4 regions of the Vibrio sp. JC009 genome follow, and region 2 is predicted to be linked to each of the others. Evidence: predicted binding sites of a transcription regulator. Region 2 holds the regulator's gene; each other region holds the start of a gene.
What was found. Region 2 encodes PurR, which represses purine synthesis genes. Its sites were predicted from a motif close to TNANGNAAACGTTTNCNTNA; they were not measured.
Positions count from the first base shown of each region.

Region 1: the regulator PurR is predicted to act here: its motif matches at 1,730-1,749, upstream of L3Q72_RS04865 (inosine/guanosine kinase).
Region 3: the regulator PurR is predicted to act here: its motif matches at 3,703-3,722, upstream of purM (phosphoribosylformylglycinamidine cyclo-ligase).
Region 4: the regulator PurR is predicted to act here: its motif matches at 1,992-2,011, upstream of glpX (class II fructose-bisphosphatase).

Region 1 covers NZ_CP092106.1:1,041,855-1,046,629, forward strand. Annotated here, with positions in the region: gene L3Q72_RS04855 (porin) at 1-395, shown strand, start outside; gene L3Q72_RS04860 (DUF2057 family protein) at 473-1,111, shown strand; gene L3Q72_RS04865 (inosine/guanosine kinase) at 1,822-3,123, shown strand; gene L3Q72_RS04870 (H-NS family nucleoid-associated regulatory protein) at 3,191-3,598, opposite strand; gene L3Q72_RS04875 (ISAs1 family transposase) at 3,905-4,775, shown strand, end outside.
Region 2 covers NZ_CP092106.1:1,993,415-1,998,189, forward strand. Annotated here, with positions in the region: gene elyC (envelope biogenesis factor ElyC) at 1-460, shown strand, start outside; gene torR (two-component system response regulator TorR) at 471-1,181, opposite strand; gene torD (molecular chaperone TorD) at 1,427-2,074, shown strand; gene purR (HTH-type transcriptional repressor PurR) at 2,298-3,302, shown strand; cyclic di-GMP riboswitch class I at 3,427-3,534, shown strand; gene L3Q72_RS08890 (TfoX/Sxy family DNA transformation protein) at 3,653-4,240, shown strand; gene L3Q72_RS08895 (TVP38/TMEM64 family protein) at 4,391-4,775, shown strand, end outside.
Region 3 covers NZ_CP092106.1:2,466,255-2,471,029, reverse strand. Annotated here, with positions in the region: gene L3Q72_RS10975 (TIGR03503 family protein) at 1-387, shown strand, start outside; gene lpcA (D-sedoheptulose 7-phosphate isomerase) at 523-1,101, shown strand; gene L3Q72_RS10965 (class II glutamine amidotransferase) at 1,114-1,947, shown strand; gene purN (phosphoribosylglycinamide formyltransferase) at 1,960-2,595, opposite strand; gene purM (phosphoribosylformylglycinamidine cyclo-ligase) at 2,599-3,639, opposite strand; gene upp (uracil phosphoribosyltransferase) at 3,828-4,454, shown strand; gene L3Q72_RS10945 (SDR family oxidoreductase) at 4,627-4,775, shown strand, end outside.
Region 4 covers NZ_CP092106.1:3,078,691-3,083,465, reverse strand. Annotated here, with positions in the region: gene L3Q72_RS13760 (DUF3135 domain-containing protein) at 1-65, opposite strand, end outside; gene L3Q72_RS13755 (metalloregulator ArsR/SmtB family transcription factor) at 140-763, opposite strand; gene glpX (class II fructose-bisphosphatase) at 926-1,933, opposite strand; gene zapB (cell division protein ZapB) at 2,201-2,443, shown strand; gene rraA (ribonuclease E activity regulator RraA) at 2,645-3,199, opposite strand; gene L3Q72_RS13735 (1,4-dihydroxy-2-naphthoate polyprenyltransferase) at 3,278-4,195, opposite strand; gene hslU (HslU--HslV peptidase ATPase subunit) at 4,308-4,775, opposite strand, start outside.

The DNA.
Region 1 (4,775 bases), 950 kb from region 2:
TAGACGTGATGGTAATCTACTCTACTGCTGAAGACGAAGCGGCAGCAGATTACGATAACCTAGCAATCCAAGCTAACTACTCTATTGATGCTCTGTCTCTAGGCGCTCTTTACACATCTGGTGAGAAAGATGCTGCTGGTACTACAAGCGATATCGAAGCTGATGCTATCTCTCTAAGTGTTGCATACACTATGGATAAGACTACTGTAGGTGCTGGTTGGTCTACAATTGATGTTGAAGGTGTTCAGGATCAGGATCAATGGTACGCAAACGTATCTTACGCTCTAGCAACTAACGCTTCTGTATATGTTGAAATCGCTGAAACTGAAGGTGACGCTGGTTCTTACGCGAACAACGACATGGGCTACGCTGTTGGTGCTAAGCTAAGCTTCTAATCTAAAGCATATTTAGATATTCTTGAAAGCCACCCATTTGGGTGGCTTTTTAATTTATTAAACAATAGGAAATAGCTATGAAAAAAATCACTATGTTGTCAATGTCTGCTTTGATAGCGTTTTCCTCATATGTGAATGCAGCGTCACTCGAGCTACCATATTCTATCCAGCTGCTTGCATTAAATGGGAAGAAACAGCAGGATAAATCAGTCCTTAGTCAACTACCTGAAGGTAAACATCAGATTATTCTTCAGTATGCTAAACAGCTTAAAGATGGTTCAAAAACAAAGTTATTTGCAAGTAAGCCATTAGTTATGCAGTTAGAGGTTACCGATCCGAATGCAAGCTATGAGCTGAGCCATAAAGCTTTTTATAGCGTTAATACAGTAGAAAAGGCGCTGGAAAAGAATAAGATGGGCTGGGAGCTTGAGTCTGAAGGTAAATCATACCCGGTAACTATTGAAACAATGTATGGAAGTGGCTTCGCACCCTTTACGAATATTGAAAAAGCAATAAAAGCTCATAATAAGCAAAGTGGCCTTATTTTAACGAGCATGGGTACTAAAGACATCACTGACGCTGTTGTTACAGTAGATCAAAAAACCGGTAAACTTGAAGTAGAAGGCGACCCGGTTACCCAGCTAAAACTTTGGTACACCAAAGCAAGCAAAGAAGAGCAGAAAGAATTCCGCCGCTGGATGATTGATCAGGAGTGATCAACTCCAACTGTTGTCATTCCCGCGAAGGCGGGAATCTGATTAAAGCGCGTTGTAGACTATAAGTTTTCTGTGAACATATAACGCGCAGTGAGTAGATTCCGGATAATTGCTATGCAATTTCCGGAATGACGCGCATCAGGCCTACCATCAAGAAAGAATAACACACGCCATCTTTGGCATCCCTCCGAATATTCCTTACAGGGCTCAATGACACTATAGGTCTCTTTAACCAGGGTATGTATTCCCAAGGGAATCGCTGTTAGCCTGACTCTTATACACAAGCTTAAGGAGCCAAAGAATGCTCCTCCCCTTAGCCTCGAAAGGACGGATTTTCGAAGAAGTAACATCGAAGGGGAGGCAGGGAGGGGTTGTTTCTCATGGGGTTAAGTTTTGGTGGTTTAACCATGCATGGCATAACCAACCCCCTCTAACTCCCCCTTCTATTAGCTTTATCAACCAATTAGGTTTTTTCATTCAAGGGGGAGAACCGTTCTCTGATCACTTTGATATTTGCGTATAAGAGTCAGGCTGTCAGATGTCAGATGTCAGATGTCAGTTTCTGCCCAGTTAGACCTGTTTTTCACTGAAAGCCGACAACTGATAGCTGAAAGCTTCTCCCGCAACCGTTTGCTTTTCCTCGCCATATTGCTGATAAGCCTATCACAAGCTAAACTTACCTCTTTACCCACTTCCAGCAGAACGTTCCCATGAAATTTCCAGGCCAACGCAAATCTAAACACTATTTCCCGGTTCACGAGCGCGATCCTCTGGTTAGTCAGTCTCAGGTCAGAAAGATGGCAAAGACTCATGTAATCGGTATTGATCAGACTCTGGTTGATATTGAAGCCCGTGTTCCCGACGACTATATCGAGAAATTTGGCCTGAGTAAGGGGCATTCTCTGGTTATCGACGATCAGACTGCTGAAGCGCTTTACCGTGAGTTAAAAGAGAAAGAGCTGATCACCAACGAGTTTGCCGGCGGTACTATTGGCAACACGCTGCACAACTACTCTGTGCTGGCCGACGACGCTTCTACATTGCTTGGTGTAATGAGCAAAGATATCGAAATCGGCAGCTATGGCTACCGCTATCTGTGTAATACCTCAAGCCGTATGGACCTGAACCACCTGCAGGGCGTGGATGGCGCGATTGGCCGCTGTTTCGCCCTTATCTCAGATGACGGTGAGCGCACCTTCGCAATCAGTGAAGGCCAGATGAACCAGCTAAAGCCGGAAAATATCCCTGAGAAGATCTTCGAAAACGCTTCAGCGCTTGTACTGACTGCTTATCTGGTGCGTTGTAAAGAGGGCGATCCAATGCCTGAAGCGACCATGCAGGCGATTGAATACGCGAAAAAGTACGATGTACCGGTTGTGCTGACTCTGGGAACTAAATTTGTGATTCAGGATGACCCGAAATTCTGGCAGGATTTTCTCAATGACAACGTAACGGTTGTTGCAATGAATGAAGATGAGGCAGAAGCGCTTACAGGCGAGTCCGATCCGCTACTGGCATCAGATAAAGCGCTGGAGTGGGTTGACCTTGTATTGTGTACAGCAGGTCCTATCGGCCTGTTTATGGCGGGTTATACGGAAGATAATGCAAAGAGAACCACTTCTCTGCCACTGCTTCCTGGTGCGATTGCTGAGTTTAACCAATATGAATTCAGCCGCCCGTCGTCTAAAAGCGCCTGTGAAAATCCAATTAAGGTTTATTCCCATATTGCGCCATATATGGGCGGTCCGGAGAAGATTAAAAATACCAACGGTGCCGGAGATGCAGCGCTTTCTGCACTTCTGCACGATATGGCTGCTAATAAATACCATAAAGAGAATGTGCCAAATTCAAGTAAGCATCAGTATCCGTTTTTAACTTATTCTTCTTTCTCCCAGGTTTGTAAATATGCAAACCGCGCCAGTTATGAAGTATTAGTTCAGCATTCCCCAAGGTTATCAAGAGGCCTTCCTGAGCGGGAAGATAGCCTGGAAGAGGCGTATTGGGAGCGTTAAGTATTTATATTTACGCAATAAAAAAGAGCTCATTAGAGCTCTTTTTTTACATCTAATATATAGATACTTAAATCAGGAAATCATCCAGAGATTTGCCTTCATCAAGCTGTGCCTGAATTGCAGAAGGTGTACGGCCCTGGCCTGTCCAGGTCTTTTCTTCGCCGTTAGTGTCTACATATTTATATTTCGCAGGACGTGGTTCGCGCTTTTTACGAGTCTTAGTTTTAGTCTCGCCAGAAAGAGCTGCAACTAAATCGGCAACATCGATACCGTCTTTAGCAATCATTTGAGCGTATTCAGCTAATTTAGCTTCGCGCTCTGCATTTGCTGCTTTTTCTTCTTCAGCAGCGGATTTACGCTCTTCTACTACGATAGTTAGTTTATCTAGTGCTTCTTCTAGTTGCTCTAAAGTTAACTCGCGGGCAAATGCACGCAGGCTACGAATATTGAGCAGAGTTTTGGTAAGTTCTGACATAATTCTTCCCGTTGGACTTTAATTAAACAATATAATGATAACAGTGTACCAAGATATTACAAATAATTTTATTAATGTCTAATGCTAAATATAGCAAAATTCTCGTTAATGAATATTAACAGCGGATATTCTTACAAGAAATTTACTTATCGTCTATATATGAGTGATTAAGTGTAAAATAACTTCCTTTATGGAAAGCTTGATCAGTCCAGGGTGAGATCGTGAGTATTTTTTAAGCAAAAAGTAAGATCGATTTGACGATCACATCTAGCTGTGATCATATACTCTCCTTTTAGGGAGAACACCATGCACATTGACCACTTCAAAGAACATTTTCAACCAATAACCGACCAACGTCAGAGTGCAAAAGTTACTTATTGCCTATTTGATGTCCTGTTTGGCTCATTGTGTGCGGTAATAGCAGGTGCTAAAGGTTGGTTTGATATTCGAGAATACATTCTTGGGCATCATGACTGGTTTAAACGTAATGGATTGTTTATAGAAGGTATTCCCGCCGACGATACCATCGCTCGAATTATCTCCACTATTGAACCTGAACAGTTTCATGAATGTTTCGTCAATTGGATGTCATCGGTACACACGCTGACAGAAGGTCAAGTGGTAGCTATTGACGGAAAAACGCTTCGTGGATCATACAACCGCGAAGATAGAGCCAGCACCATCCATATGATTAGTGCGTATGCTTCCTCAAATAAATTGGTGCTTGGACAGCTCAAAACCGATCAAAAAAGCAATGAGATAACAGCGATCCCAGAGCTGATAGAAATGCTTGATATCAAAGGAGCTTTAGTCACGATTGATGCAATGGCATGCCAGACCAAAATAGCCAAAGCCATTGTAGACAAAGGTGGAGATTACTTACTTGCAGTAAAAAGTAATCAAGGGAAACTCCGAAAAGCAGTGGAAAATGCCTTTTCAGCTCAGCGGGCTAATATGCCAGAGACAATCTCCTTAGAAAATGGACACGGACGTATTGAATCTCGTCAATGTTATGTCTTTGACAGCAAAGATCTTGGAGGTAATTTCTCACGCTGGAAAGGCCTGAAAAGTATCGTAATGGTTGAGAACTTCCGCCTTGAAAAAGGAAAAGCGGTTGACCTTGAATATCGTTACTACATCAGTTCCAAGGCTCTTAGCGCAGAGCAAGCCTTAGCAG
Region 2 (4,775 bases):
ACGCATGTATCCTGATGCAAAACTCATCTTATCCGGCTACGCAGGTGGAGCAGAGTTCAGTCACGCTAAGATGATGGCCCGTGTGGCTCTGGCACTAGGTGTTGCCAAACCTGATATTGTTCTGCTGGAAACAGCAAAGGACACCTGGGAAGAAGCAAGACAGGCTGCCGCTTTTGTGAAACAGGGAAAACTGGTTCTTGTCACTTCTGCCAGTCATATGACAAGAGCACTGAAGGAGTTTAACGAAGCTGGCTTAAAGCCAATCCCGGCACCAACCAACTACCTGGCCCAGACCGAGATAAAACAGACCTGGGTAAAATACACCCCACAAGCCCGTTATCTGGAGCAGTCAGAACGTTACTGGCATGAAAAGCTTGGCATCTGGTGGCGCGAAATCAGGGATAAACTGGTAGACACAGAAGAGCTGGAAGCCAGCATGACAGAACTGGCAGAGAATTAAGGGGGGGAACTCAATCCCCCGCAAACATATACCCTTCCCCATGCACAGTAACAAAGATCTGAGGATTCTTAGGATCATACTCCATCTTAGCCCGCATACGGCGGATCAGAACATCAATGGTTCTGTCGTTAGGCGCATCTACTCGGTGACTAATCATATTAATAATACGCTCACGGCTAAGCACAGTATTCGGATAAGAAGAGAGCGCCACTAACAGCTCATACTCAGCCTTAGTCAACTTCACAGGTACACCGTCACGGGTCAGCGAGCGTCTCTGAATATCAAATGTCCAGTCACCAAAACAGATAATATTGCCCGAATCCAAATCAGGGGTATCTTCCTTTGGATTCTTAGCCAGAGAAATACGCCACAACAGGTTCTTCACCCGAACCAGCAACTCCCTTAGTTCAAACGGTTTGGTGACATAATCATCAGCCCCCATTTCCAGCCCGACGATTTTATCTATGCTATCAGTACGTCCGGTGACAAGAATGATACCGATATCTGACTGGCTTCTCAGCTCACGCGTCAGCATCAGTCCGTCTTCTCCGGGTAAGTTGATATCCAGCATCACAAGATCTACCTCATTTTCACTCAGTACATCCCGCATCTGTTCACCGCTGTCCGCTTCGCTTACCTGGTAACCTTCATTCTGAAAGTAACCCACAAGCTTGCTTCTGGTCACAATATCATCTTCTACTACTAATACATGGCTGCTCATAATCACCGCTTTCATTCAGTCCAGAGTTATTAATGGGATTCTATTCATAACTATTAACAATTCTAGTTCATATTGCCGGAACTGTGAAAAACATTACTGTTTATTGACTCAACGCAAGTATCTGAAGTTGCGTTAATTTTTAAATATAAAGTGTCACATTTTTTCATATTAGTGGTTAGTTTTATTCATATTTTTTGTTTACACTTATAATCAATATATTAATAAGACTTGGTAGGAATTCAGTGATGGAAGAAACAAAAGCGTTTAACGAAAAGAGAGCGGAAATTTATTGGTGGTTATCCAGCCTTTTTGCCAAAGAACTAACTCAAAAAGAGCTTGATGCTTATCAGACACCGGAAATACGTTCATTTTTATCCGGCCTTGGTGAAAATGAGATCTTAAAACCATCAGTCGACAGACTGACAGATGCACTGAACCGCCTGCAGGACAGAGAAGACGCACAACTAGAGCTTGCTGCTGACTTTTGTGACCTGTTCCTGAAATCAGATAAGGGCGGAGCACTACCTTATGCTTCACTGTATATCGGTGACTCTGGCCTTTTGAACGATAAACCCGCTCAGGAAATGGCCGAGCTGATGCAGAAAAAAGGCATCGCCATTCAGGAAGGCTTAAATGAGCCAGCTGACCATATTGCTCTGGAATTAGACTTCCTGGGCAACATGATTATCCGTTCCAACGAGCTGGAAAAGCTGGAACATATTAATGACGCGCTTATTGAGCAAAAAGCCTTTATCGAAAAATATATGCTGAGCTGGTTCCCTCAATTTAGCGAGAAGTGCCAGAAGTTTGATGAATTTGGTTTTTATGCCAGCGTCGCAGCCTTTCTTGTGGACTTCTGCAAACTGGATTGTACATACTTAGGCGGTGAATAGTACCCATTAAGTATATTTGTGAAGAAACGCCCGTTTAGGGCGTTGTCTGCCGAAGCAAATAGGTCTAAAATCGGGGCCGCAATCGATAAAATATGAATCTTGCTGCAAACCGCTATCACTTTTAATAGCGGTTTTTGTGTTTTAATCACAACTCAACCTACTGTTGATAATACTATAATAAACACAAACCATTTGATGTTGGCAGCATACACAGGACAAATTTATGGCCACAATTAAAGACGTAGCACGCCTGGCAGGTGTATCTACCACTACTGTATCCCACGTTATAAATAAAACCCGTTTTGTTGCTGAAACCACCCAGCAAAAAGTAATGGAAGCGGTTAAAGAATTAAATTACGCACCAAGTGCTGTTGCACGCAGCCTTAAGTGTAACTCAACCCGTACCGTGGGCATGCTGGTAACTCAGTCAACTAACCCTTTCCTTGCTGAAGTTGTCGATGGCTTTGAAAGCTACTGCTACCGTCAGGGCTATACGCTGATCCTGTGTAATACCGGCGGTATCTACGAGAAACAGCGTGATTACATCCGAATGCTGGCAGAAAAGCGCGTTGACGGCATTTTTGTTCTCTGTAGCGACCTGACTCCTGAGCTTCAGGAAATGATTGAAGGCCTGACTGATATTCCTAAAGTGATTATGGACTGGGGCCATGGCGAATCACTGTCAGATAAGATTATCGATAACTCAGAAGAGGGTGGCTACCTTGCGACCAAATATCTGATAGAGCGGGGCCACGAAAATATTTTCTGCCTGAGCGGTTTCAGAGACAGAACGCTTTGCATTGAGCGTATTCAGGGTTATAAGCGCGCTCTTGACGAGTTTAATATTGAGTTTAACGAAAAGAACATTCTTGAAGGTAACTTTGAGTGTGATACTGCCGTTGAAGCCGCTGATAAGATTCTGGCGATGGAAAACAGACCAACAGCCGTTTTCTGTTTCAACGATATTATGGCGCTAGGGCTGATGAGCCGCCTGCAGGAAAAAGGCATTCGCATTCCGGAAGACATCTCTGTGATCGGTTATGACAATATCGACCTTGCAGCCTACTACTCTCCACCGCTAACGACTGTGCACCAGCCAAAACGCCGTGTAGGTAAAACCGCGTTTGAAATTCTGCTGGAGAGAATCAAAAACAAGGAGCATGAGCGTCGTATTTTTGAGATGCACCCTGAAATAATCTCGCGTAAGAGTGTTTTGGTTCGTAACTGAGTTGTTAAATAAAAAGAGTTTCTGTTAAATATCTCACCCAATATTACCTATCTTTTTTGAACAAAGATCACGTTAACCATCAAATAGCGTGATCTTTGTTCATTTTTTTACTATATTTATTAGGTCACGACCAAGGCAAACCATTTGAAAAAATGGGACGCAAAGCCACCGGCCTTAGCCTATAATTAGTTTAACCAACTGATTTTAATAGAAAGGCAGCGGGGTTGCCGAAAGCAAATTAGCATTCAGAAAACGCGAGTTTTACCGTTTTCTGACAACAGATCACATAGATTTGCTAATTTTCTCGGAAACAAATTGGTTGAAGCAATTTTTAACCCGAGACAAGCACCATGGATAAACCAGTATTAAAAGATTCACTCAGACTTTTCGAACATTTTGGTAAAGTCAAATCACGTTCAATGTTTGGTGGATTTGGCATTTTTGTTGATGAGACGATGTTTGCTCTTGTCGTAAATGATGCCCTTCATATTCGCTCAAACGATTCTACAATTGAAGAATTCAAAGCTGCTGGCTATAAGCCTTATGTTTATAAGAAGCGTGGATTCCCGGTTGTTACAAAATACTTCGCACTTCCGCAGGACTTTTGGGATGACACTAACGACATCCTGAAAATTGCTGAGCATGCCCTAAATCTCGCTAAGGAAGAAAAGGCACACCAGGCAGAGGAAAAACCAACCCGCCTGAAAGACCTTCCAAACCTGCGTCTGGGCACAGAACGCATGCTAAAAAAGGCCGGGATTAATTCCGTAGCCGAACTAAGACAAGCTGGCTCTGTTGGCGCATTTAAAGCGATCAAACAGACAAACTCAACCGTTAGCCTTGAACTGCTTTGGGCGCTGGAAGGCGCACTAAAAGGCAAGCACTGGTCTGTGATTACTAAAGAACGCAGAGATGAGTTGATGAGTAAGCTGGACTAGTGTTTCAACTTCTCAGCTAACTGAACATAAAACCGCTGTCACCAAACAGCGGTTTTTATTTTTTTATGAAATAAAAACCGCTCCGCCCCTGTCCTTATATCCATGTGACCTAAAAAAGCTATAATGCTCCATTATGATCTGGAAGATATTATGAATAAAAAACTGATTATCGGCCTGCTGCTTCTGCTTGTTATCATCACCCTTGCCACCCAGTTTGGTCAACACCTGACTCTGGAAAATGCAAAACAGCAACAGGCGCTGTTAGCGGAGTATATTGAAGCCAACAAAGTTTCAGCTGCACTTATCTACTTTCTGGCCTATGTGGTGGTTACAGCCTTCTCTATTCCGGGAGCGGCAGTGGTAACATTGCTGGGAGCGGCGCTGTTTGGCTTCTCACTAAGCCTTTTGCTGGTCTCGTTTGCAAGTACATTGGGAGCGACATTTGCGTTTCTCAGCAGCCGCTATCTGCTGAAAGACTGGGTTCAGACTAAATTTGGCGGAAAACTGCATGCAATAAATAAGGGTGTCGAAAAGG
Region 3 (4,775 bases), 470 kb from region 2:
TCGTTCTCTATGGAGTTTGCCCTGCCTTATGATGAGACTCCGGGTAAGCATACCTGGAAGGGTACAGCCTATGCCACAGAAGGCGCATTCCAGCGAGAGCTGGTCATCGACCTGCCCGGTGCTGGTTTTAGTATTATGGAAAAGCTGGATGTTGAAAAACAGACCCAAGCCTTCCTTAAACATCAGGAAGAGAAAAAGCGCCAGCTTGAACTGGAGCGGATTCAGCGTGACAGGGAAGAAGCCCGTATCGACGGCATGCTTATTATTCTTATCGGCAACCTGGTAGTGATACTGCTTGGCTTAATTGGCTGGTTCCTGTTCAGTAAACTTAGGATAAGAAAAGTGGCTGTACCAGAAATGCAACTTAATGCTCCGCCAAAATCTTAAAAAAAACTTGTTATTGAATCATCTACGCTGCTACATTTTCTAAAACGCTGACATTACCCGGCTGAATTATCGGCGATCCTGGAACAAAATAATACCAATACCAGCCGGGGTTAATACTAATAGAAGAGAATCCTCATGTATCAAGATCTAATTCGTTCAGAACTGACAGAAGCTGCAGAAGTCCTTAATAAATTTTTAAGCGATGATGCAAACATTCAGCAGATTGAAGCTGCTGCAAAAATGATTGCAGACTCATTCAAACAGGGAGGCAAGGTGCTTTCCTGTGGTAACGGTGGCTCCCACTGTGATGCGATGCATTTTGCTGAAGAGCTGACCGGACGTTATCGTGAAAACCGTCCTGGTTATCCGGGTATTGCGATTTCTGATCCAAGCCATCTGTCATGTGTAAGTAATGACTTTGGTTATGATTATGTCTTTTCCCGCTATGTAGAAGCTGTGGGCGCGTCCGGTGATGTGTTGTTGGGTATCTCTACTTCGGGTAATTCCGGCAATATTCTTATCGCTATCGAAGCGGCAAAAGAGAAGGGAATGAAAACCATCGCTCTGACCGGTAAAGATGGCGGTAAGATGGCAGGAACGGCAGATATCGAAATTCGTGTCCCACACTTTGGCTATGCTGACCGTATTCAGGAAGTTCATATCAAGATTATCCATATCCTGATCCAGCTAATTGAAAAAGAGATGGCGGCGTAAGGCTCAGCAGAGATGTGTGAACTTCTTGGCATGAGTGCCAATGTACCTACGGATATCTGTTTTAGCTTTTCCGGTCTGATGCAGCGTGGGGGCAATACCGGCCCCCATCGTGATGGCTGGGGGATCACTTTTTACGAAGGTAAAGGCTTTCGTACCTTTAAAGATCCCGAGCCAAGTTATAGTTCAAAAATTGCCGAACTGGTTCAGAATTATCCCATAAAAAGTTGTGCGGTCGTCAGCCATATCAGGCAGGCAAACCGGGGTGGGGTCAGTCTTGAAAATACCCATCCTTTCACCCGTGAACTCTGGGGACGCTACTGGACCTTTGCCCATAACGGGCAACTGACAGATTACAGCCATCTGCAAACCGGCCGTTTCAGTCCGGTTGGAGCCACAGACAGCGAACTTTCCTTCTGCTGGCTTCTGAATAAACTGCAAACCAGATACCCAGAGCCACCGGAAGATATGACAGAAATGTTCCGCTATGTGGCGGAGTGTTGCGACTCTCTGAAAGAGCTTGGTGTGTTTAATATGCTTCTCAGCGACGGTGAGTATGTGATGACCTACTGCACCAATCATCTGTACTGGATTACCCGCAGAGCACCGTTTGGCAAGGCGGTGCTTATTGATGAAGATATAACGGTGAACTTTCAGGAAGAGACGACTCCTAATGATGTGGTTACTGTTATTGCCACTCAGCCATTAACGGAAAATGAAACCTGGCAGAGAATGAAGCCGGGGGAGTTTAATCTGTTTCGGTTTGGGGAGTTGTTGTCGGGCAATGCTGAGCAGTTGAAGGATGTGGCGTTTGCTGCGCCTAAGCCGGGGAATCAGGCGCCATCGTAATAGGCTATGGGGCTATGGGGCGTAACCCTTTGGCCCCAGCTCTTGTCCGTCTAGCCAGGCTTTACCTTGTTTCATCTCCAGCCTGCCTTCAACAAACCACTGAATGGTCATCGGGTAGATTCTATGTTCCTGAGACTGAATTCTTTCATTCAGGATTTCGGCTGTGTCATCCTCAAAGACCGGGACTTCAGCTTGTAAAATAACAGGGCCGCCATCCAGCTCTTCAGTTACAAAGTGTACGGATGTGCCGTGAACAGTGTCGCCGGCATCAATAGCTCTCTGATGAGTATTCAGACCGGTATATTTAGGTAAAAGGGAGGGGTGAACATTGATCATTCTGCCCAGATAATGGCGGACAAACTCATCGCTGAGTATGCGCATATATCCGGCCAGAACGATTAGATCAGGCTTATAAGTATCGATCTCTGTCATCAGAGCCTGGTCAAAAAGCTCACGGGATTGATAAGCTTTCGGATCCAGAACGATGGCATCGATACCTGCATTTTTTGCTCTTTCCAGTCCGTATGCACCGGCTTTATCTGAAAATACTGCCGACACTTGTCCTTTAGTGATCAAAGACCCGCAGGCATCAATCACAGCCTGCAGGTTGGTTCCGTTTCCTGAGATAAGAACAACAATGTTTTGCATGAGTTAGTTAATTTCTACCTGCTCTTCGCCATCTTTCGCTTGAGCAATCTCACCAATTACCCAGGCGTTTTCGCCTTCAGCTTTCAGTAGTTCCACTGCCGCATCAGCCTGATCCTTAGGAAGTGCAACAACAAGGCCAACACCACAGTTGAAGGTACGGTACATTTCGAAGGTCTCAACGTTACCTTTTTCCTGTAGCCAGTTAAAGATAGCAGGCCATTCCCAGCTTGAGCCATCAACAACCGCTTTTGTACCTTCAGGCAGAACGCGCGGGATGTTTTCCCAAAAGCCGCCACCGGTAATATGAGAGATAGCGTGGATATCATGTTCAGCAATCATTTTCAGTGCTGACTTGATATAAATCTTAGTCGGTTCCAGCAGTTGTTCACCGATAGAGTGGCCGTTTAGCTCTTCTGTTAAATCAGCGCCTGATACTTCAATAATCTTACGGATTAGTGAGTAACCGTTAGAGTGAGGGCCGCTTGAGCCAACAGCAATCAGTGCATCACCGGCTGTCACTTTCGTGCCGTCAATTACTTCAGACTTTTCTACAACACCAACACAGAAGCCTGCAACGTCGTAATCTTCGCCTTCGTACATTCCCGGCATTTCTGCCGTTTCGCCACCGATAAGTGCACAACCAGACTGAATACAGCCTTCGCCGATACCGCTTACCACGTCAGCTGCTGTGTCTACATCCAGTTTGCCGGTCGCGTAGTAGTCAAGGAAGAACAGTGGTTCTGCGCCCTGAACAATCAGGTCGTTAACACACATAGCCACAAGGTCGATACCAATGGTGTCGTGCTTTTTCATGTCCAGAGCAAGACGAAGTTTAGTTCCCACGCCATCGGTACCTGAAACCAGAACAGGCTCTTTATATTTGGTTGGCAGTTCGCACAGCGCGCCAAAACCACCAATACCGCCCATTACTTCAGGGCGACGGGTGCGTTTAACAACACCTTTAATTCTGTCTACCAGAGCATTACCTGCATCAATATCAACACCAGCGTCTTTATAGCTAAGAGAAGAGTTATTACCACTCACGGGATGTCCTCGTCATGTAAGTTGGATGGGGAAAACGGCGCAATTCTAACTGAGTTAGAGCAAAAAGGAAAACGTTTGCGTAAGAAAAGATAATCGTTTGCGCCAGAAAAAATATTTGAGAGTTTTATATTGAAAACCTGTATAATCGCGCGGTTTAAATTGAAAAACTCATGTTACCGGAGAAGAAAATGAAAGTTGTTGAAGTGAAACATCCGTTAGTTAAACACAAAGTAGGTTTAATGCGTGAAGGAGACATCAGCACAAAGCGTTTTCGTGAGTTAGCTACAGAGGTTGGTAGCCTTCTGACTTACGAAGCAACATCAGACTTTGAAACTGAAAAAGTGACCATCGAAGGCTGGAATGGTCCGGTAGAAGTCGATCAAATCAAAGGTAAGAAAGTAACGGTAGTGCCTATCCTGCGTGCAGGTCTTGGCATGATGGATGGTGTTCTTGAGCACGTACCAAGTGCACGTATCAGTGTGGTTGGTATCTACCGTGATGAAGAGACACTGGAGCCAATCCCTTACTTCAACAAGCTGGCATCTAACATCGATGAGCGTATTGCTCTGGTTGTTGACCCAATGCTGGCAACAGGTGGTTCAATGATTGCGACAATCGATCTGCTAAAAGAGAAAGGTTGTAAAGCAATTAAAGTACTTGTTCTGGTTTCTGCGCCAGAAGGTATTGAAGCTCTGGAAAAAGCGCACCCGGATGTGGAGCTGTACACAGCAGCTATCGATGAGAAGCTGAACGATAAAGGCTACATCGTACCTGGTCTTGGTGATGCGGGTGATAAGATCTTCGGTACTAAATAAGCTGTCAGCTTGTAGCTATCAACTGTCAGAGAGGGACGCCAGAGAGGCGTCCTTTTTTTATCCCTAAATCTAGATTGGCATATTTTGCTAGCATGGTGTCACCATCTGCCAGTGCGTGGCGTAATCGGATTGCTTAAAATAGCGTCATCAATTCAATACGTGAGGAACAAAGATGACAACTTCAAATACAGCACTGATTACAGGCGCATCGGGTGGCATTGGTTTAGAACTGGCGCGAATTCATGCGCAAAAATGTGGTGACCTGGTACTGGTTGCCCGTTCGGAAGATAAACTGAACCAGCTTAAAGCTGAGCTGGAAAG
Region 4 (4,775 bases), 1.1 Mb from region 2:
TTTTCTGCAAGCTCTACCAGCTCGTCAAATGGCGGTAGTGGCTTGTCCAGTTCTGCATAGTTCATTATGTTTCTCCTCACCCTTTTTTAATAGGGCCTACTAAAAGTGTAGTCGCGGAAAAACGTTATTTACAAAGTTGTTAGTTGTGCAAAGGCTCTATTTTATAAGCGCAGCGCTGCTCACCATTAACAATATGTTCGGTTCTGGTGATGCTAACATCCTGACCTAAAAGAGAATGAAATACGTTTAGCTCCGACTGGCAGAGCCGTGGAGTATGCTGAGCTGCTTTACAAATCGGGCAGTGGTTTTCTATTAAAATGAACCCATTTTCCTCTTGTTTTAGCTCTATCATATAGCCGTCCTGTTCTCTGAGCATGGCCAGAGCAGAGACTTTTTCCTGTAGTGACTGGGATGGATTAAAGTGCTCAGCGTAGCGGGAAAGTGTTTTAGCTTCCCTGTCTGCAGCTACCTTTTCAAGGCCTTCTTCGCCAAACAGGTTTTCTACTGACTCGATGATCTGAACCGTTAAATCCGAATGCTTATCGGCAAACTGGGCGTGTCCTTTGCCTGTCAGTGACCAGTGTCTGGTTGGCCTGCCCACTTTGACTTTCAGATCGTAGAATTTGACCAGACCTTCATCTTCCAGCGACTGTAAGTGCTGCCTGGCTCCCATAGTTGTCATAGAGAGGTCTTCAGAGAGTTTTTTGGCTGTGATGGCGCCTTCGCGCTTTATTTTCTCAAGGATGATATCTATGGTTTTCACGGTTATGTTCTTATTCTGAGTCTTTTATTGATACTTCTTATTATGAAGCAAGTGGTTAATAAAGCAAATGCTTAACTAAGTTATTGAGAGGATTAAAAAACGCAGCCGGAGCTGCGCTTTAAAGCAATTAGCATTTATAACAAAATCAGCAGGAGAGGCATCTTACAGGATGATATCTCTTACTTCTCTGTCTTTACGATCAAGGTAGTGAGTTGACTTGATGCGGCGGATGGTACGGCAGCGGCCACGGATCAGCAGGGTTTCCGTTGTTGCGATATTGCCCTGGCGTGAAATACCATCCAGCAGATCACCTTTGGTGATACCGGTTGCAGAGAACACAACATTGTCGCTGCGAGCCATATCTTCCATTTTCAGAACCAGATTGGCTTCAACGCCCATCTCTTTACAACGTTCCAGCTCTTGTTCACCGTACTTGCGGTTTTCTTCTGTATCGCCTTTCACTTCGTGTCTCGGAAGAAGACGGCCATGCATATCACCGTCCAGTGCACGGATAACCGCAGCAGAAACAACGCCTTCAGGTGCACCACCGATGCAGTACATAACGTCAACTTCGCTGTCTGGCATACAGGTCAGGATCGATGCAGCAACGTCACCGTCCGGCACAGCAAATACGCGAACACCCATCGCCTGCATTTCTGCGATAACCTCGTCGTGACGTGGTTTAGCAAGGGTGATAACCACCAGGGTATCCAGAGTTTTATTTAGCGCCTTAGCGATGTTTTTCAGGTTCTCTGCAAGAGGAAGGTGCAGGTCAATACAGCCTTTTGCTCCAGGACCCACAACCAGCTTTTCCATGTACATATCAGGCGCTTTCAGGAAGCTGCCTTTTTCGCCTGCTGCAAGCACAGCCAGAGCATTTGCCTGACCCATTGCAGTCATGCGGGTGCCTTCGATTGGGTCAACCGCGATATCCACTGCATCACCGCCTTTACCAACGCTTTCGCCAATGTAAAGCATAGGTGCGTCGTCGATCTCGCCTTCGCCGATAACGATCTCTCCGCTGATCTCAGTTTTGTTCAGCAGGGTACGCATTACTTCAACAGCTGCGCCGTCTGCAGCGTTTTTGTCACCGCGGCCAAGCCATTTATAACCTGCCAGAGCAGCGCCTTCAGTCACTCGTGAAAAAGCCATCGCTAAATCGCGTTTCATGTAAACTCCAAATAAAAAATCGTCAACAGAGAAAAATCGGCGGGATTCTATCATACAAAATAGAAAACGTTTGCCTTTTTTCGCGTTGGTCTCTTGCAGACTTGGTTTCGCTGCAAAGTCAGGAAAACATCAAAATCTGATTTAAACTTGAGCATACGGGCATAATTGGTAAAGATAGGGAGTGCTATCCGCTCAGGCCTGAGTAGAATAAGAGATATTTACAAGGGTGCAACGCACCGCAGCAGAATTACAAAAAGGTAGGTTTAAATGTCGCTAGAAGTGCTAGAACAACTAGAAGCAAAAGTTCAGACTGCAGTTGATACTATTACTCTTCTTCAGATGGAACTGGATGAGTTAAAAGAGAAGAACGGACAACTGGAAGCGGAAGCAAACTCTCTGAAAGAAGGCCGCGAAGATCTGGAACGTCAGAACCAGCAGATGCGCGAAGAGCACGATGCATGGCAGGAGCGCATCCGCACGCTGCTGGGCAAAATGGAAAATGTTGAATAAGAGCTGTCAGCTATCAGCCGTCAGCTTTCAGGAGGGGAAGTTCTCAGGCTTTTATCTCGTGAGTGCATTCTAAGCAATAAAAAAGCTTGCCAACTTTTTTATATAAGTGGCAAGCTTTTTTGATAGCTGATAGCTGATAGCTGATAGCTGATAGCTGATAGCTGATAGCTGATAGCTGATAGCTGATAGCTGATAGCTGATTTACTTCTCTTCTTCCTCGATCTCTTCCAACGGATCTTCCGCGTAATCATCGTCGTCTTCTTCGATATCCAGCTTAGCATCTAATGGTTCCTGAGAAAGGATAATGCCTGTATTGTCAGCGTAGAGATAATCTTCAGGAAGGAAGGTGACACCACCAAAGTTTACCGGTACATCGATCTCGCCAATTTCTTGCGAAGCTGCACCAACAGGAATGGAAGCAAGAGCCTGAATACCCACGTTCATATCTTCAAGGTCGTCGACTTCGCGAACGCAGCCGTAAATAACAATGCCTTCCCACTCGTTTTCTTCTGCAAGTGCTGCCAGCTCTGCATCAATCAGGGCTTTTCTCAGTGAGCCACCACCATCAACTAACAGAACACGACCGTCTCCGTCTTCTTCCAGAATGGAGCGGATAAGTCCATTGTCCTCAAAACATTTGACTGTGGTGATTTGGCCGGCGAAAGAGGCGCTTCCACCAAAGTTACTGAACATAGGTTCGACAACATCAACCTGATCCAGGTAAATATCACATAGTGCAGAAGTATTGTATTCCATATGAACCGTCTTCTATTAGCTGGTTAACTCTTATTCGAGTATATCCGGTCATTAAGTCATTGCAATGACAAGGCGCAATTATCTCACCATAGTTTGAGCTACAACCACCAGCGAAAATAGAATGTTAGTAATTACTGCGCATTTTACCATTACCGGCATCATAGGTGCGATTTGCGCCGGGCGATCTGTGGCCAGTATGGCTTTGCCATGGTTTCTTAATAACAGGGCCGAAATAAGGAACGGAATAATCAGCCAGGTGTTGCTGAGCTGGGTCAGCAGGTAGGCTGAGAACGCGATAAAGGCAGTCCATAGAAGGATTTGGTGGTAGTACTTGGCATTTTTTTCACCAAGCCTTACCGGAACCGTGTACTTACCACATTCGCGGTCATTATCGATATCGCGCATATTGTTGATATTAAGTACGCCAACGGCCAGCAGGCCGCAGCCAAGAGCCGGTGTCAGCAGAGAAAGGTTAATGCTGCCGGTTTGCAGGTAGTAAGAGCCACCCACACCAAGCAGGCCGTAAAACAGAAGTACTGCCACATCGCCTAAGCCCACATAGCCATAGGCTTTACCGCCAACGGTATAAGCGATAGCGCTGACAATCGCCAGCAGGCCCAGGCCGATAAAGATAAGAATATTGGTCAGGCTGTCGAGAGAGTAGAAGATCAGGGCAAGGCCTGAAGCGATGGCCAGAATAACGTTAGCAATAATGGCTTTTTTCATATCACTTCTGGATATGATGCCTTTTTGCATACCACGGATATCGCCAAGACGGTTTTCGTTGTCTGTGCCTTTTTCTGCATCGCCATAGTCGTTTGCCAGGTTCGACAGAAACTGCAGCAACATGGTTGTCAGCAGGGCTAAAAATGTAGTGACTGCGGAAAATTGTCCATCGGCGTGCGCCAGGCTGCTTCCACAGATAATGGATACAAAAGCCAGAGGGAGAGTCTTTGGTCTCGCGGCATCAAGCCAGAAGGAAACTAACTTATTCATTAACTAGATACACCTGAAAATAGTGTATGCAAGTATATCAAGAGTGGAGGGAATAAAAAGCCCACCAAAAGGGGTAGGCGGGCTTTTTGTCTTTTGTGATACGGATTAACCTTTAAAGGATAAATCTGCTTAGGTCTTCATCTTCCACAAGCTCACCAAGGTGGGCTTTGACGTAATCCGCATTAATGGTAAGAGTGCTGCCTGATTTTTCTGTTGCATCAAAGGAAATTTCATCCATCAGACGCTCTAAAACGGTATGCAGACGACGAGCACCAATGTTCTCTGTGGTTTCGTTCACGCGCCATGCAGCCTCTGCAATCTGAGCAATACCATCTTCGGTAAACTCGACAGAAACGTTTTCTGTATCCATCAGAGCAATGTACTGCTCAGTCAGAGAAGCTCTTGGCTCCGTCAGGATGCGTTTAAAGTCATCAACAGACAGGGCTTCAAGTTCTACGCGAATTGGCAGACGGCCCTGAAGTTCCGGGATCAGATCCGATGGTTTCGCTACCTGGAATGCACCGGAGGTGATAAACAGAATGTGGTCAGTTTTCACCATGCCATGCTTAGTTGAAACCGT